2 regions of the Butyrivibrio sp. AD3002 genome follow, and region 2 is predicted to be linked to the other one. Evidence: a T-box and tRNA genes for the amino acid it is inferred to sense, from the RefSeq annotation. Region 2 holds a T-box; the other holds one or more tRNA genes.
The links. The T-box of region 2 lies ahead of ileS (isoleucine--tRNA ligase). A T-box ahead of a tRNA ligase gene usually reads a tRNA of that ligase, here a tRNA-Ile.
Positions count from the first base shown of each region.

Region 1: it encodes a tRNA-Ile, which carries the amino acid that the T-box ahead of ileS (isoleucine--tRNA ligase) is inferred to sense. The anticodon was not compared.

Region 1 covers NZ_ATVV01000024.1:26,407-34,315, reverse strand. Annotated here, with positions in the region: gene G596_RS0115300 (Ig-like domain-containing protein) at 1-1,138, shown strand, start outside; gene G596_RS0115295 (MATE family efflux transporter) at 1,150-2,499, shown strand; gene G596_RS22420 (hypothetical protein) at 2,489-2,701, shown strand; gene G596_RS24970 (hypothetical protein) at 2,725-2,886, shown strand; gene G596_RS0115280 (O-acetyl-ADP-ribose deacetylase) at 2,883-3,398, shown strand; gene G596_RS0115275 (hypothetical protein) at 3,683-3,946, opposite strand; gene G596_RS0115265 (WYL domain-containing protein) at 4,403-5,389, opposite strand; tRNA gene G596_RS0115260 (tRNA-Ile) at 5,627-5,690, shown strand; gene G596_RS0115255 (DUF2828 family protein) at 5,879-7,336, shown strand; gene G596_RS0115250 (RNA-splicing ligase RtcB) at 7,406-7,909, shown strand, end outside.
Region 2 covers NZ_ATVV01000007.1:2,739-10,647, reverse strand. Annotated here, with positions in the region: gene G596_RS0106605 (ABC transporter permease) at 1-396, shown strand, start outside; gene G596_RS0106600 (ABC transporter permease) at 401-1,345, shown strand; gene G596_RS0106595 (cytidine deaminase) at 1,412-1,846, shown strand; gene deoC (deoxyribose-phosphate aldolase) at 1,864-2,523, shown strand; gene ileS (isoleucine--tRNA ligase) at 2,632-5,823, opposite strand; T-box leader at 5,860-6,084, opposite strand; gene G596_RS0106580 (hypothetical protein) at 6,145-7,665, opposite strand; gene G596_RS0106575 (phosphatase PAP2 family protein) at 7,680-7,909, opposite strand, start outside.

The DNA.
Region 1 (7,909 bases), on a different contig from region 2:
TTGTGTATCTGGAGGCGCTATAACCGTGACTGCGTATTGGACTAATGCACCTGCAGCCGGCGTAACCACACGTCCTGAGGAAAAAAAGCTGACCTATTCGGGCTCCGCGCAGGAACTAATTACAAGCGGATCAACGTCAGAGGGCACCTTGCAATATGCTATCACAGATACAAACACTGCTCCGACTTATGATAAATTTTCTGCGGAGATTCCAAAGAGAACTGAGGTGGGAGTGTACTATGTATGGTACAGAGTGCGCGGAGATGCTACGCACAGCAACAGTAATCCGGTGAGCATCAAAACTGAAATTACGAAAAAATCAATTGCAGGAGCAACAGTTACACTGAATGCTGCAACCTTGGAATATACAGGCTCTGAGCAGAATGTAAAAGTCGAAAAGGTTATGCTCGGAGGCACAGTTCTTCCGGAAAACTGTTATGACATAACCGGAGATCTCACAGCAAAAGAACCCGGCACTTATAAAGTGACTGTCACCGGCAAAGGCAACTATAAGGATTCCGCGACTGCCGAGTGGATAATAAAAAAGTCAAGCGAGGAAAAAACACCTGATGCAAAATCACGTTTCCTTTCATCAGTCAAAGTAAAACAGAAGAAGGGAAAACTCATAGTCAGCTGGAGTAAAGGCACTGCATCAAAGTTCGATGTTTATGCGGCATATTGCGGCACTGATTTTTCCCAAAGAAATATGAAGACTACAGGCAGAACTACCGCAACTTTCAAAAAGCTTAACGGAAAACCGATTAATTTTAAAAAGAGCTTCAAGATCTATGTTGTGGGCTATGATAGTAATGGTCAGAAACTCGGGAGAACCATTACTGCACATGTTTCCGGAAAAGACAATAAAGAGTTTGCTAATGTCAAATCCATACATCTTTCCAAGAAGAGTGTTTCCGTAGAAGTTGGCAAGACGACAAAGGTTAAGGCATCTGTAAAGCTCGATGATAATTCCAAGAAGATGAAAGAGCATGCACCAATGTTCCGTTATAAATCTTCTGATGAGAATGTTGCTGCTGTAGATGAAAACGGAAATATCACGGGCGTTGGCGCAGGAACATGTGACATATATTATTATGCTGTAAACGGTATTTCGAAGACATTAAAAGTGACCGTGCAATAAGTGAGGAGTAAATGGAGAAACAAATAGATTTTACAGAAGGAAAAATATTAAGGCCACTGCTGGAGTTTGCAATTCCGGTGCTGTTTGCGCTGTTTTTGCAGTCCTTGTACGGTGCGGTTGACCTTCTGATAGTAGGAAAATTCGGAGAGTCCGCGGATGTTTCGGGAGTCTCCACCGGCTCGCAGATAATGCAGACAATCACGAACCTCATGACCGCCTTGTCCCTTGGCATCACTGTTTTCCTGGGACAAAAGATTGGAGAAAAAAAAGGAGAGGAAGGCGGAAACGTTGTCGCAAACGGAATAATGCTTTTTCTATCGCTGGGAGTGATTCTAACAATACTTATTCCCCTGTGTTCGAGCGGACTTGCAAAGGCGATGAACGCACCGCAGGAGGCGTTTGACCTGACCTCAGCGTACATAAGAATTTGCGGAATGGGAATCATAATAATAATAGCCTATAACCTGATCGGCAGTATTTTCAGAGGGCTCGGAGATTCCATCACGCCGCTGGTGTCTGTGCTGATTGCCTGCATTTGCAACATTGTCGGGGACCTTGTTCTAGTGGCCGGTTTTAAGATGGGAACCCGCGGAGCGGCGTATGCCACGGTGGCTGCGCAGCTTGTGAGCGTGATAATCTCACTTGTTTTGATCAGGAAAAAGACGCTGCCCTTCACGCTCAGCAGGCAGAGCTTCAGCGTGGACAGAAGTATTATAGGAAAAATTCTTTTCATAGGTACGCCGGTTGCGCTTCAGGATCTTCTCGTAGGTATTTCATTCCTTGTGATCCTGGCAATAGTCAATGCGTTGGGACTTGTGGCCTCCGCGGGAGTTGGCGTATCGCAGAAAGTATGCGGATTCATCATGCTGATTCCGTCGGCGTTTGCCCAGTCAATGTCCGCTTTCGTATCACAGAACAGAGGCGCAAAGAAATACGACAGAGCCTTCAAGGGCCTGAAATATGCGATAGGCGTGTCTTTCATCTTTGCAGTGGTCATGTTTTACATGGGATTTTTCCACGGCGATATTCTGGCGGGACTTTTTGCTAATGACAAGGAAGTCATCATGGCGGCCTGGGATTATCTGAAGGCGTACGCCATCGACTGCCTGTTTACATGCTTTTTATTCTGCTTCATTGGATTCTTCAACGGCATGGAATATACGAAGTTTGTCATGCTTCAGGGAATCGCCGGCGCGTTCCTTATAAGGATTCCTGTGTCGTATTTCATGAGCAAGCAGGAGCCGGTATCACTTTTCAAAATCGGCCTTGCGACGCCGTGTTCAACCATTGTTCAGATCATAATGTGCTTCATCTGCATGTTTTATCTGCAGAGAAAATTGGGGGAAAATCATGAGCATTGAATACAAGAAACTGACGCAGGAGTACCTGGACACCATCATCAGCATGAGAATCAATCAGCTGACGGAGGAGTACACTTCAGAAGGAAAAACACCCCCTGAAGGCGTCGACCTAAACGCAGCACTTCGCGATTTTTATACGAAAAATATGGCTGCCGGCACCTATGTCTCATGGCTGGCATTCGATGGGGACAAAATCAATTAAGGAAAATGACTGAGGAGGTGCTTATGGCAGTTTACAGATGTAGAGCGTGTGGTTACATTTTTGATGAGGAGAAGGAAGGAAAAAGCATCCGAGACATAGATGTGTGCCCGAGATGCAAGCAACCTGACGATATGTTTGTGCTTGTTGAAGAAGATGGAAACACAGAAGGGAAGGAAGAAAAATGAGCAGCATAAATTATCATGCAGGCGATATAACTAAACTCAAAGTAGATGCGATTGTTAACGCAGCGAACTCGAGTCTGCTCGGCGGAGGCGGCGTTGATGGCGCAATACACAGGGCTGCGGGTCCGGAGCTTTTGAACGAGTGCAGAACGCTTAACGGCTGCAGAACCGGTGAGGCCAAAATCACGGGAGGTTACAACCTTCCTGCGAAGCATGTCATTCACACTGTGGGACCGATTTACAGCGGCAGTGCCTCGGATCCGAAGGACCTTCGTAACTGCTACTGGAACAGTCTGGAGCTGGCAAAAAAGAATGACCTTCACAGCATCGCTTTTCCTGGAATATCTACAGGAGTTTACGGGTATCCCAAAAAAGAAGCGGCAAAGGTTGCCCTCGCCGCTGTTAATGATTGGATTGCTGAAAACGCCGGATACGAGATAGAGATAACCATCGTGAATTTCTCGGAAGAGGATTATCTGATCTATCAGAAAACCGCGGCGGAAATGTTTAACTGATCTTCTGTCCTTTTCCCTTAAGACCTTTTGAGGGAAGGAATTTCTTGTAGGCTGTAAGAACTTTCTTCGGAACCTTTACTTTTGCGTTCGCGTTTATCTTCTTAATATTCTTGTTCTTCGGACCGGTGAATTCAATTGTGTTTACACCGATAACTTCATAGCTGTTTCCGTCGGAGCCCTGCTCAACAGCACCTACAGTCTGTCTCTCAGCAAAGGCAAAAGTACTGAAGTGCGTGATCGTAAATGAAATGGTTCCGTCACTGTTGAACCTCGGATGGATCAGGTCATCCCCAATGCCAGGTCATGATGGTTTTGCCATCTTTCTCCAAGTAAACAAAATAGTAAGCTTCCTGATCTACGACTGTGAAAATTGCGTGATGATCATCACTCCATTTAAGATTGGTGGGTGCAACCAGGGCTGCAGGCGTTTCTGTCTGAGCCGCGGATGTTTCTGCTGCAATAACGGTGAAGTTTGTTAATCCGATTACTGAAAATAGACACAGCATAGCTGTGGTGAAACATAAAAGATTTCTCTTGATTTTGTTCATTCCTCGCTCCCCTTATAAAATTTTCATACCCTCGGACTCTTATACTACATAAAAACTGTGAAATGTGGAATGTGGAAGGAAAAAGGTAAATCTTCCGAAGGAAAATTGCTAAGTGGATTTATGCAGAAATCATGGGTTACCAAGATAACATAAATAATGCATAGATCTGGGTATGGAAAAGATTTTTTGATGCCAAGAAAAAGTGAAAATGAAGAATATCTTGGTAGTGACTACTTCATGAGCAACCAAGATAATAAGAATAATACAAAAATCTTGGTACGAAAAAGAATTTTTGCTACCAAGATAAAGTGGAAAAAAGAAATATCTTGGTAGAGCTGCTTCCAAGCACTACCAAGATATAAAGAATAGTCAACATATATTGGTACAACAAGTTTTGAACACTACCAAGAAAACAAGAAAAGCAATCGTATCTTGGCACAACAAGCTATAAACTCCTCACCTACTATATTCCCTCAGCCCATAATAATAGAACTTCCTGATCTTCTCCTTCAGGGATTCCGGCTCGATTACGATGGCGTCGCGGCCGAAACGCTTGAAGTACTCCTCAAGCTGGAGCTCGGGCCAATCAAAGTAATAGAGGTCGCCTTCAATCTTGGAGACAAGTGGGCGGTTCTTGGTGATTGCCTTGAACTTTCTGACGCCGTAGGGGTTGAGACGGACGACAGCCTGCACGGTAAGACCCACGGAATGAGGGCTGCGGAGGGCCTTTTCCCGAAGCTCTTCCTGAATGTCAGGATTAACAGCAAAAGTATCGGAGGTCACAAAGACACTTCTAAGTCTGGAGATGCGGAAAGTCCTGGGCTTTTTGGCGCGCCTGTCAAAGCACAGTAAATAGTTGCACTGCTCCTCCTTGGAAGGCGCAATGATATAGGGCTCAACATAGTAAGCCTTGTTGTCGCCTGAGGTTGTGGTCGTGAAAGAGAGGACCCTGTGCTCCTTCAGTGCCCGTGAAATATCCTCATAGCTATCTTTGAAAATGATGGCTTCTCGCTCGCTTCGCGGAATGGACAAGTAAGCATTGAACATGTCCTTGAGGTACTGCGAGAGAGAAGTTTCTGCCAGCATATTGTTCTCGATTATCTTCAGAATTTCATAAGAAGACCCGCTCACAGTCAGGGTGAGCGCGGAGTTTTTGCCTCTCTGGAGGTGATCGGCCTTGATATATGTGCTCACGATCTTATCTGCAAGAAAAGCTGCATCCTTCTTACTAATAGAAGAAAGCTCGCTCAGATCCTGCATAATATTCGCGAGCAGTGAGTCGCTGTCGTGCCTATACTGATCAAAGTAGTTCACAATCAGCGTCTTGAGAAAAGCGTTGAGATTCACGCTTTCGTCATTCTTGGTGAACTCGAAGAGTTCAGCGTCATTTATAAGTCTTGATTTTGTATCCTCTGAAAGATAGATTTTATACTTTTCTGTCATATTGCGCCTCTTTTATGGGGATGTATATTACATCATAAAAAACATATTTAAACCATTTATAACATTATATTGGGGTCGCAGAAAAGAGTCAAACTGCATCTTTTTATCTCCAATACACTGCGCTATGATTAAGTCACAACGAAGACAAAGCCAAGTCACAAGCGGCCTGGCGAGTCACAAAGTCAAGTCACAACAGGCCTGGCGAGTTACAAAGACACAGACAGCAACTAACTTACAGGATAGCTAAGAGGTGAAGCACCGGATGAATAATCCGTGATCGCGGGTTCAAATCCCGCTCCAGCCCGGAAGGGTGTATGTGTCTTGAAAAAAGAAGATACTAACAGCAATTAACTAGGGACGCGTTGAAAAGTCAGCTGTAGCATGATTTAGGCATTGCGGGGTAAGAGCCCGCGGCGCGTAAAAAACAGTATCTTGAAAAGCGGCTCATGGAAGCTACAGATCTGTGAGCAACAACAGGAGGAAACCAACATGTTATCATTCTTAAAGAAAGAAGCAAACATCACATATACAGAGAACGGCGCAGTTACCTATGTTTCAACACAGTCCGACTGCCTTGATCTTTTCGCAACAATAGGCGCGCTCAGAAGAGCTTCCGAGGAAGACATCATCACCAGATTCGTGAAGGCGTACGCTGAGGATGCGGACCTTGCGATGAAAATGCTCTTCTTTGCAAGAGACATCAGAGGCGGCCTCGGTGAGAGACGAGTTTTCAAGGTAATCCTTAAGTACCTCGCCGCTACAGAGCCTGAGTCTGTGAAAAAGAACATCGCGAACGTTGCGGAGTACGGCAGATACGACGATCTTCTTGCGCTCATGGACACACCTGTGGAAAAAGAAGTCATGAACTACATAGAGCAAACACTTCGCTCAGATATGAACGCCACCACTGACATCTCTCTCTTGGCAAAATGGCTCCCTTCCATCAACGCAAGCAACAAGGAAGCCATAAGAAATGCAAAGAAGATCGCGAAGGCCCTTGGCATGACTGACTCCGAGTACCGCAGAACCCTGTCGGCACTCAGAGCGCAGATCAAGATCATAGAGAACAACCTCCGTGAGAAGGACTACACCTTTGACTACGAGAAGCAGCCCTCCAAGGCGCTCTACAAGTACAGACAGGCCTTCATCAGGAATGACGGCGAGAGATATCAGGCTTTCATAAATAGAGCGCAGGCAGACCCTTCAGTCATGAATACAGGCGCGCTCACACCTTATGATGTAATCGCACCCGTGATAGACAGAAGAGGTAAAAACTTCAGCGTGGAAGAGAGACAGGCGATGAACGCTACCTGGAACGCGCTCCCGAACTTTGCGGGCGCGGAGAACTCCCTCGTAGTTGCCGACGGCTCGGGCTCAATGTACGGCTGGGACAATCCCACGCCGGCAGCAGTTGCGCAGTCACTTGGCATCTATTTTGCAGAGAAAAATACAGGCGCTTTTCATAATCACTTCATCACCTTCTCGGCGAACCCGAGACTCGTGGAGATCAAGGGATGCGACATAGTGGAAAAAGTCCGCTACTGCATGCGGTTCAACGAAGTCAGCAACACTGACATCGAAAAGACCTTCATGCTAATCTTAAGAACTGCCGTAAACAACAAACTCACGCAAGCTGACATGCCGGAGAAACTCTACATCATCTCCGACATGGAGTTCGACTACTGTGCTAATAATTCCGGAATGACCAATTTTGAGAACGCGAAGGCGCAGTTTGCAAGATACGGCTTCAAGCTTCCCCAGATAGTTTTCTGGAACGTGTCGAGCCGCAATCAGCAGCAGCCTGTAAAAATGAATGACCGCGGCGTGGCGCTTGTATCAGGTTGCAATCCGCAGATCTTTTCAATGTTAAAAGACGGCGATTTGGAACCCTACAAATTCATGATGAGCGTTCTTTCATCGAAAAGGTATGAAAGAATAGCCGCATAGCCGGGACCCAAAAAAGAAAACAGCCGGGAGCGTGCAATACTCCCGGCTCTGACAAAAAGGAAAAAACCAATGAACACAATAGAGATCAAAGGAAAAGTAAACACTGCTCTTTGCTTCGCTAAGGTGATCGAGGACGAGGCAATCGAGCAGATAAGAAGAATGTGCGACTACCCCATGACCGAGGGCTCCAAGATCAGAATCATGCCCGACGTCCATGCCGGGAAGGGCTGCACAATCGGAACCACCATGACCATCACAGACAAGGCCGTGCCCAACGTCGTGGGCGTGGATTTGGGCTGTGGCATGTACACAGTTAATCTCGGAAAACAGAACATCGACCTTGAGAAGCTTGATATGGCGGCTTTTACCGTGCCTTCAGGAAGAGAGGTCTGGGAGGGCAGAGTCGAGAAATTCGACTTAACCGAGCTTCGCTGCTACAGACAGCTGAAAGACACCAAGCGTCTCGAGAGATCCCTCGGGACACTCGGCGGCGGTAACCACTTCATCGAGGTGGACAGAGCTGCCGATGGGACTCAGTACCTCATAATCCATTCGGGCTCCAGAAACTTAGGA
Region 2 (7,909 bases):
GGTCACAGCAAGGATGCTGCTAAATATGCCGGAATGAATGCTAAGAGAAATATCATCCTTAGCCTTATGATTTCAGGTGCCATCGCCGGACTTGCTGCAGGACTTTACTATCTCACAGGCATTGAGCATTACAAGATTGCTTCCTCAGTTCCCGGAATGGGCTTTTCAGGAATAGCTGTTGCTTTCCTCGGCGGTCTTCATCCTATAGGAACAATATTTGCCGGTCTGTTCGTAACCTATATAACTCAGGGCGGACAGTATCTTAATACAAATTATTACAACCCTCAGGTTGCAGATCTGATGATAGCAATAATCATTTACCTGTGCGGCTTCGTACTGTTCTTCAAGACAATACTCAATAAGCCCGCAAAAAAGACTAGCAAGAAGGAGGTGTAAGGATATGGCATTACTTATTCAGTACACACTTATATTCTCCGCCGTTTTGATTCTTGTTGCTCTTGGCGGTATGTTCTCAGAACGAAGCGGTATAATCAACCTGGGTCTTGAGGGTATCATGGTATTCGGTGCCATGGCAGGTGCTATGGTAATGGTGCTTCTCCCTTCCGATGCATCGAAGTTCACCATAATATCACTTACCCTTATCGCCGCTGCATTAGCCGGCATGGTTTCATCACTGCTTATAGCTGTCGCTTGTATTAACTTTAATGCGGACCAGACTCTTATCGGTACAGCGCTTAACATGCTTGCTACAGCCGCTGCAACAGTTATTATCAAGGCATTTAATACTGCAAGATCAAACGGTTCTGATTTCTCAGCAAAACTTGACTATGTAAGAGGACATGATGCCTTCATGTTTAGCATTGGACCTTTGCAGCTATCATGGTTTGTTGTTGTAGCCGCATTACTTCTTGTAATTGCTATAGTTGTCTTTTACAAGACCAAGTTTGCGTTAAGACTTCGTGCCTGCGGTGAGCATCCTCATGCAGCAGATTCAGTTGGTATTAATGTATACAAAATGAGATATGCCGGTGTAATCATTTCCGGATTCCTTGCAGGAATCGGCGGTATCATCTACATCGCTGCCGCTAACTCAACCTGGCATTTTGATTACGGTGTTGCAGGTGCCGGCTTCCTTTCTCTTGCGGTTATGATCTTTGGTCAATGGAAGCCCGAGAGAATAGCATGGTCAGCAATTCTGTTTGCTGTTTTCAGATCCTTATCAAACGTATACATGGGTATCGGTTTCCTGCACGCACTTCCGATTTCAGGAACAGTTTATAACATTATGCCTTACGTGATTTCACTGCTCGTTCTTGCATTTACTTCCAAGAACTCCAGAGCTCCTAAGGCTGAAGGTATCCCTTACGATAAGGGACAGCGCTGATGCCAGCTGTTATGTCCCAATAATTTAGGGATGTGACATTAAATAACATAATGCAGAGGTACTGACATGACACATGAAGACCTTATCTCAAAGGCTCTTGAGGCCAGAAAAATGGCCTATACACCCTATTCGCACCACGCCGTAGGTGCCGCCCTCCTTACGAAGGACGGAAAGGTTTATCTTGGCTGTAACATTGAAAATGCTGCATACACACCAACTAATTGCGCAGAAAGAACAGCACTGTTCAAAGCAGTAAGTGAAGGAGAGCGGGATTTTACAGCAATCGCTATTGTAGGTGGTCCCGATAATCAGGAAGAACTTCCGATCTGCGCTCCCTGCGGAGTATGCAGACAGGCGCTCAATGAATTTGTTGATCCCGAGACCTTTGAGGTAATACTTGGTACAAACGATCCAAAAAACTACAAAATATTCAAGCTTGCTGAATTACTGCCCCTGGGCTTTGGTCCTAAAAATATGAGTTTTTTGAAGGATTATCAATAAAGAAAGAAGGATATGAAATGGATATCAAAACAATTTTAAATCACTGTGATCACACACTTTTAAAGCAGGAAGCAACCTGGGATCAGATAAAAGAGATTGCTGATGACGGCATGAAATACGAGACAGCTTCTATCTGCATTCCTCCCTGCTACATCAAGCGCGTTCATGACTACACAAACGGAAAGCTCAATATCTGCACAGTTATCGGTTTCCCCAACGGAAACATGACAACCGAGACAAAGGTATTCGAGACAAAGGATGCTATTGAAAAAGGCGCAAATGAGATCGATATGGTTATCAATATCGGTGAACTTAAAGCTAAGAATTATGACTATGTTCTGAATGAAATCAAGGCAATCAAAGCTGCCTGCGGTGACCACATCCTTAAAGTTATCATCGAGACCTGCCTCCTTACAGATGAAGAAAAGATTAAGATGTGCGAGCTTGTTACAGAGGCTAAGGCTGATTACATCAAGACTTCCACTGGCTTCTCTACTGCAGGTGCTACATTTGATGACATCGCACTCTTTGCCAAGCATGTTGGTCCTGACGTAAAAATGAAGGCTGCAGGCGGAATTGGAAGTATTGCTGATGCTGAAAAGTTCATGGAGCTTGGCGCTGACAGACTTGGAACCAGCAGAATCGTTAAGATTGTAAAGGACGAAAACCTGATATAATAACCCGACATAAAAAAGCCCCCCGACGGTGTAATTCCCACAAAAAGCTCGTTGCAAAATACGCATAATCGCTTTTTGTGGAAACCACACTGCCGGGGGCTTTTTTATTTACAGTTTCTCAACACCGATAGTTACTTTCTCGCCGTTGATATCCCATTCTTTAGCGTTTGCTACATCATTGTCATATACGATTTCAGTAGCAAGAACCTTGGTTGAAATAGAATCAGCATTATCCTTAACGATCTGAGCAATCTTGTCATTACCGTTTACAGACAGCTTGATGTGATCCATAACTTCAAAGCCTGAATCCTTACGCATTGTCTGAACCTTACTGATAACCTCATACATGAAGCCCTCGTTAAGAAGCTCCTCTGAAAGATTGGTATCAAGAACTACTGTGATGCCATGATCCTCTGTACTCTCGAAGCCTTCCTTCTGAGCCATATCGATGAGGAGATCTTCCTCAGTAAGCTCAACTGCTGTTCCGTTAACTTCAAATTTAAGAGCTCCGTTAGCCTTAAGCTCATCCATTGCATTATTTCCGTCGAGTGATCCCAAATACTCCTTAATTCCGCCGAGTACCTTACCGTATTTAGGTCCTACTGTCTTAAGCTGAGGCTTGAAGGTGTATGTTGTGAAATCTCTTACATCATCCGCAAAGACTACCTTCTTAACATTCAGCTCATCCTCGATGATCTCCTGATAGAACTCAGAAACTGTCTTCTCAGCCTTAACATACATCTGTCCGATAGGCTGACGGTTCTTGATTGCAGCTGCATTTCTGCAAGCACGGCCAAGAACTACGATCTGAAGTACTTCATCCATGTTCTCCTCGAGTTCCTTATCGATGAAGCTGCTGTCAACCTCAGGGAAATCGCAGAGATGGATTGACTCAGGAGCTGAAGCATCACTTGTTCTTACAAGGTTCTGGTAAATAGACTCTGTCATGAAAGGAACCATGGGAGCTGCTGCCTTACATACGTTTACAAGTGCTGTGTAAAGAGTCATGTAAGCAGAAATCTTATCCTGCTCCATTCCCTTAGCCCAGAAACGCTCACGGCATCTTCTTACATACCAGTTGGAAAGATCATCAACAAATGCATCAAGTGCCTTTCCTGCTTCAGGAATTCTGTAATTCTCAAGGTTCTTATCAACCTCACCGATCATGGTGTTCATCTTGGAAAGAATCCACTTATCCATTACAGTGAGCTTGTCCTTCTCAAGTGTGTACTTGGAAGCATCAAATCCGTCGATATTTGCATAAAGCACGAAGAATGCATAGGTATTCCAAAGTGTTCCGAGGAACTTTCTCTGTCCTTCCTGAACTGTCTTACCTGCGAATCTTGAAGGAAGCCAGGGAGCAGAGTTTGTATAGAAGTACCATCTGATTGCATCTGCGCCGTATTTCTCAAGAGCCTCAAACGGATCAACCGCATTGCCCTTTGACTTACTCATCTTCTGTCCGTTCTCATCCTGCACAAGGCCGAGTACTATAACATTTTTAAATGCAGGCTTATTGAAAAGAAGTGTTGCCTCTGCGTGGAGTGAGTAGAACCAACCTCTTGTCTGGTCTACAGCCTCAGAGATGAACTGAGCAGGGAACTGCTTCTCGAAGAGCTCCTTATTTTCAAAAGGATAGTGGAGCTGAGCGAAAGGCATTGCACCTGAATCGAACCAACAGTCGATAACTTCCTTAACTCTGTGCATCTTCTTGCCGCACTTAGGGCAGGTGATCTCAAACTTATCGATATAAGGCCTGTGAAGCTCTGTAGTCTCAGCAGAAGGATCTCCTGAAAGTTCAGCAAGCTCTTTTCTTGATCCTACTGAAAGCTGGTGGCCACAGTCATCGCACTCCCAGATATTGAGAGGTGTTCCCCAGTATCTGTCACGGGAGATACCCCAGTCCTGAATATTCTCAAGCCAGTCACCGAAACGTCCCTTACCGATTGATTCGGGAACCCAGTTGATCTCCTGGTTGTTTCTGATGAGATCATCCTTAACCTCTGTTACCTTGATAAACCATGAGGAACGTGCAAAGTAAAGAAGGGGTGTATTACATCTCCAGCAGTGAGGATAATCATGCTCCATCTTAGGTGCTGAGAAGAGAAGACTTCTCTTATCGAGATCCTTAAGTACTTCAGGATCCGCACTGATAGCACCCTCATCCATTTCCTTCTGTGTGGGTTTGCAGCGCATTCCGGCAAAAGGTGTCTCAGGCTTAAGCTTACCTTCGCCGTCAACCATCTGTACAAGAGGAGCATCGTATTTTCTTCCGACACGAGCATCATCTTCACCGAATGCAGGAGCGATATGTACGATACCTGTACCATCTGACATCGTTACATAGTTATCGCAGTATATGAAGAACGCCTTCTTGTGCTGTTTGTCTGCTTCATCCTTTGCACACTGGTAAAGAGGCTCGTATTCCTTATACTCGAGGTCAGTACCTACATAAGTCTCAAGAACTTCGTAAGCCTTCTCACCCTCTTCCTTGGCAAGTGATCCAAGTACTGTATCAGCAAGTGCCTCAGCGAGGTAATATGTATAGCCATCTGCTGCCTTAACCTTGATATACTTCTCATCAGGGTTTACGCAAAGACCGATGTTTGAAGGAAGTGTCCAGGGTGTGGTTGTCCATGCAAGGAAATATGCATCCTCATCCTTAACCTTGAAGCGAACAACAGCTGTGCGCTCTTTGAGCACTTTATAGCCCTGTGCAACCTCGTGTGATGAAAGAGGTGTACCACAGCGAGGGCAGTAAGGAACTACCTTGAAGCCCTTGTAAAGAAGACCCTTCTTCCAGATCTCATTAAGAGCCCACCACTCGGACTCGATGAAGTTATCATCATAGGTGATGTAGGGATGATCCATGTCTGCCCAGAAACCAACTGTTCCAGAGAAATCTTCCCACATTCCCTTATATTTCCATACGGATTCCTTACACTTCTTGATGAAGGGCTCCATACCGTATTCTTCAATCTGCTCTTTTCCGTCAAGACCGAGGAGCTTCTCTACCTCAAGCTCAACCGGAAGACCGTGAGTATCCCAGCCTGCCTTACGGGGAACAGTGTAACCCTTCATTGTGCGGTATCTCGGGATCATGTCCTTGATAGCACGTGTGAGCACGTGTCCGATATGCGGCTTACCGTTTGCAGTCGGCGGTCCGTCATAGAACATATACATCTCACCCTTGCTGCGAGTATCTACGCTCTTCTGGAAAATATCCTGATCTTTCCAGAATTTCTCGATCTCTTTTTCACGGGCGACAAAATTCATATCAGTGTCAACCTTCTTATACATTTGAGACTCCTTTCGATTAAAAAAGACCCGTCCTGTAAAAAGGACGAGTCTGAACTCGCTGTACCACCTGTTTACGCATACTCCCCGAATTTACGGTTTTATATGATTCTCCGTAACGGGGAGACTCCGTCATGACTTACTGTAGTTCAGTCATGCAGCTCAGAAGTGATTTTCTATATTCTGTACTTGCACCTGCTCGCACCATCCGCAGGCTCTCTGAAGCTTTCTATAAATATATACTGTCTTCGTCACAGCTTTTTCTATACAATTAAAAAATATTTTATTCATAGTATTAAAAAAAGTCAATAGGATGTATAGATTTTATTCATTATAATAAACGCTTTCCTTTTCATAGAATAAAACTGCCCCGTCTTTATAAGGTGAGCCGTCATGGGGATAAAGAATATCAGGATCGACTGTTATAGGCAAAATCTCGACATTCTGCTCATCACCCGTAAGTCTTCTCGTATTTTCCTGCATAATCTCCCCGTACTGCTGCGCTGTATTATCCTTCAAACTCGTAATCGCCGCGGATGTAAGATACCTTCCGGGAAACAGAATTATCACTCGGATACACGCTGCAACTATCACGAAAACTGTTGCCGCACTTAACGCTCTTACCAGAGTTCTATTATATCCCTGCTCTTTTCTTGCAAAAATCCATCCAGTGAAATAAAACACATTCAGAACTATAAGCAATATGAAAACATAGAAGACCGAATTCGATACCCTGTTAACAGAGAGCTGCTCCTCTATGTACACTTTTGAAATCTCTGAGTTTCCAATATATGCAAAAGGCGAATACAGAGCTGAAATCAGGCAATAACTAAGTACTGTAATCACACCGGGCAAAGGAAACTTAAACTTTACCGCATCCTTTTTCTGCAGCTCCAGAAAAGTTCTCCATATAAGGATTCCTGCGAGAATCGCAAATCCCAGAACTTCAATACTTATATGACGAAGAACAAAATGAAATCCCAGTACAAAAGAATTCCTTACTGTGACAAATACGCTGTTTTTTACGGAGTTTGCCATTGCCATGCGGTTTTTATTACCCGGCGAAAGAAGATTCAGGGCTGTCCCCACAAAATAATTCAGTGAAGGGATAATCGCTCTTTTAATATGTGAGCAGTCCTTGTCACCAGACAGGAGCTGGCTTAACAGCGCAAACAAAACTACCATGATGATAAAAAGAAGTCCGCCAAAAACAGTTATATTATTAACTCCTGCAGCCAGAAATCCCGCAAGAGATGAAAGCACTGTTAATAGCATGGATTTTTCACGAATAAAGGAATTCTTCAGAAGAAGTGCCAGAAAAAGCACAAATAAAGCATGTCCAAAGGTATAATGAACGGCGCTGTTATACCAGGTAAAACCCTCTGCCTTTCCATCCACAAGTTCAACAGTGATAAGAAATGTCAATAAAAACAGCGGATAATTCATCCTGTTTGTTTTTAAGACATCTTTCCCTATCACCTTAAAAAGCGCAAAGTACGATAAAAACATCGCTCCAAGCATAATAAATGCGGTCAGGTGATAGAACTTTGTCTTGAAAACCGCAGGCTGAAGCTCCATCAGAAAACAGGAGGTATACGTCCCCTGCCATCCAAAATATGTATCAAATGTATCTTCAAAAGCTGCCCCTATAGCCTTAAGCACAGAACCTGTATGAACAAATGCCCTATGAGGCAGCGCACCGTAAGTAAAATCATCTGCCCAGGGAAAGGCATACCTTGCAATATAGATAACCGGAACAATAAGTGCCAACATGATTATGGTCAGCAAGCAGCATTTGAATATATATTTTGATTCCGATTCAAAAGTATAATCAGACTCTCTCATTTATATCTCCGGCTTCAGTTTTCTTTTTTCTTAAAGAACTTGAAAAGAATTGGATAAACACCAAGCATCACAAACACAACTATTGTGTACCTGATGAATCTCACCATAAAAGCACCCGTGGTGTTGGATGCAAGAAATTCCTTTGAAAAAGGAAGCTTAAGAGCAGTATTTAGTACCAGATAAACAGCCGCTCCTCCCACAAGCCTTATAATTATTTCAAGCGGTTTTCTTGTCTCTTCAAAAT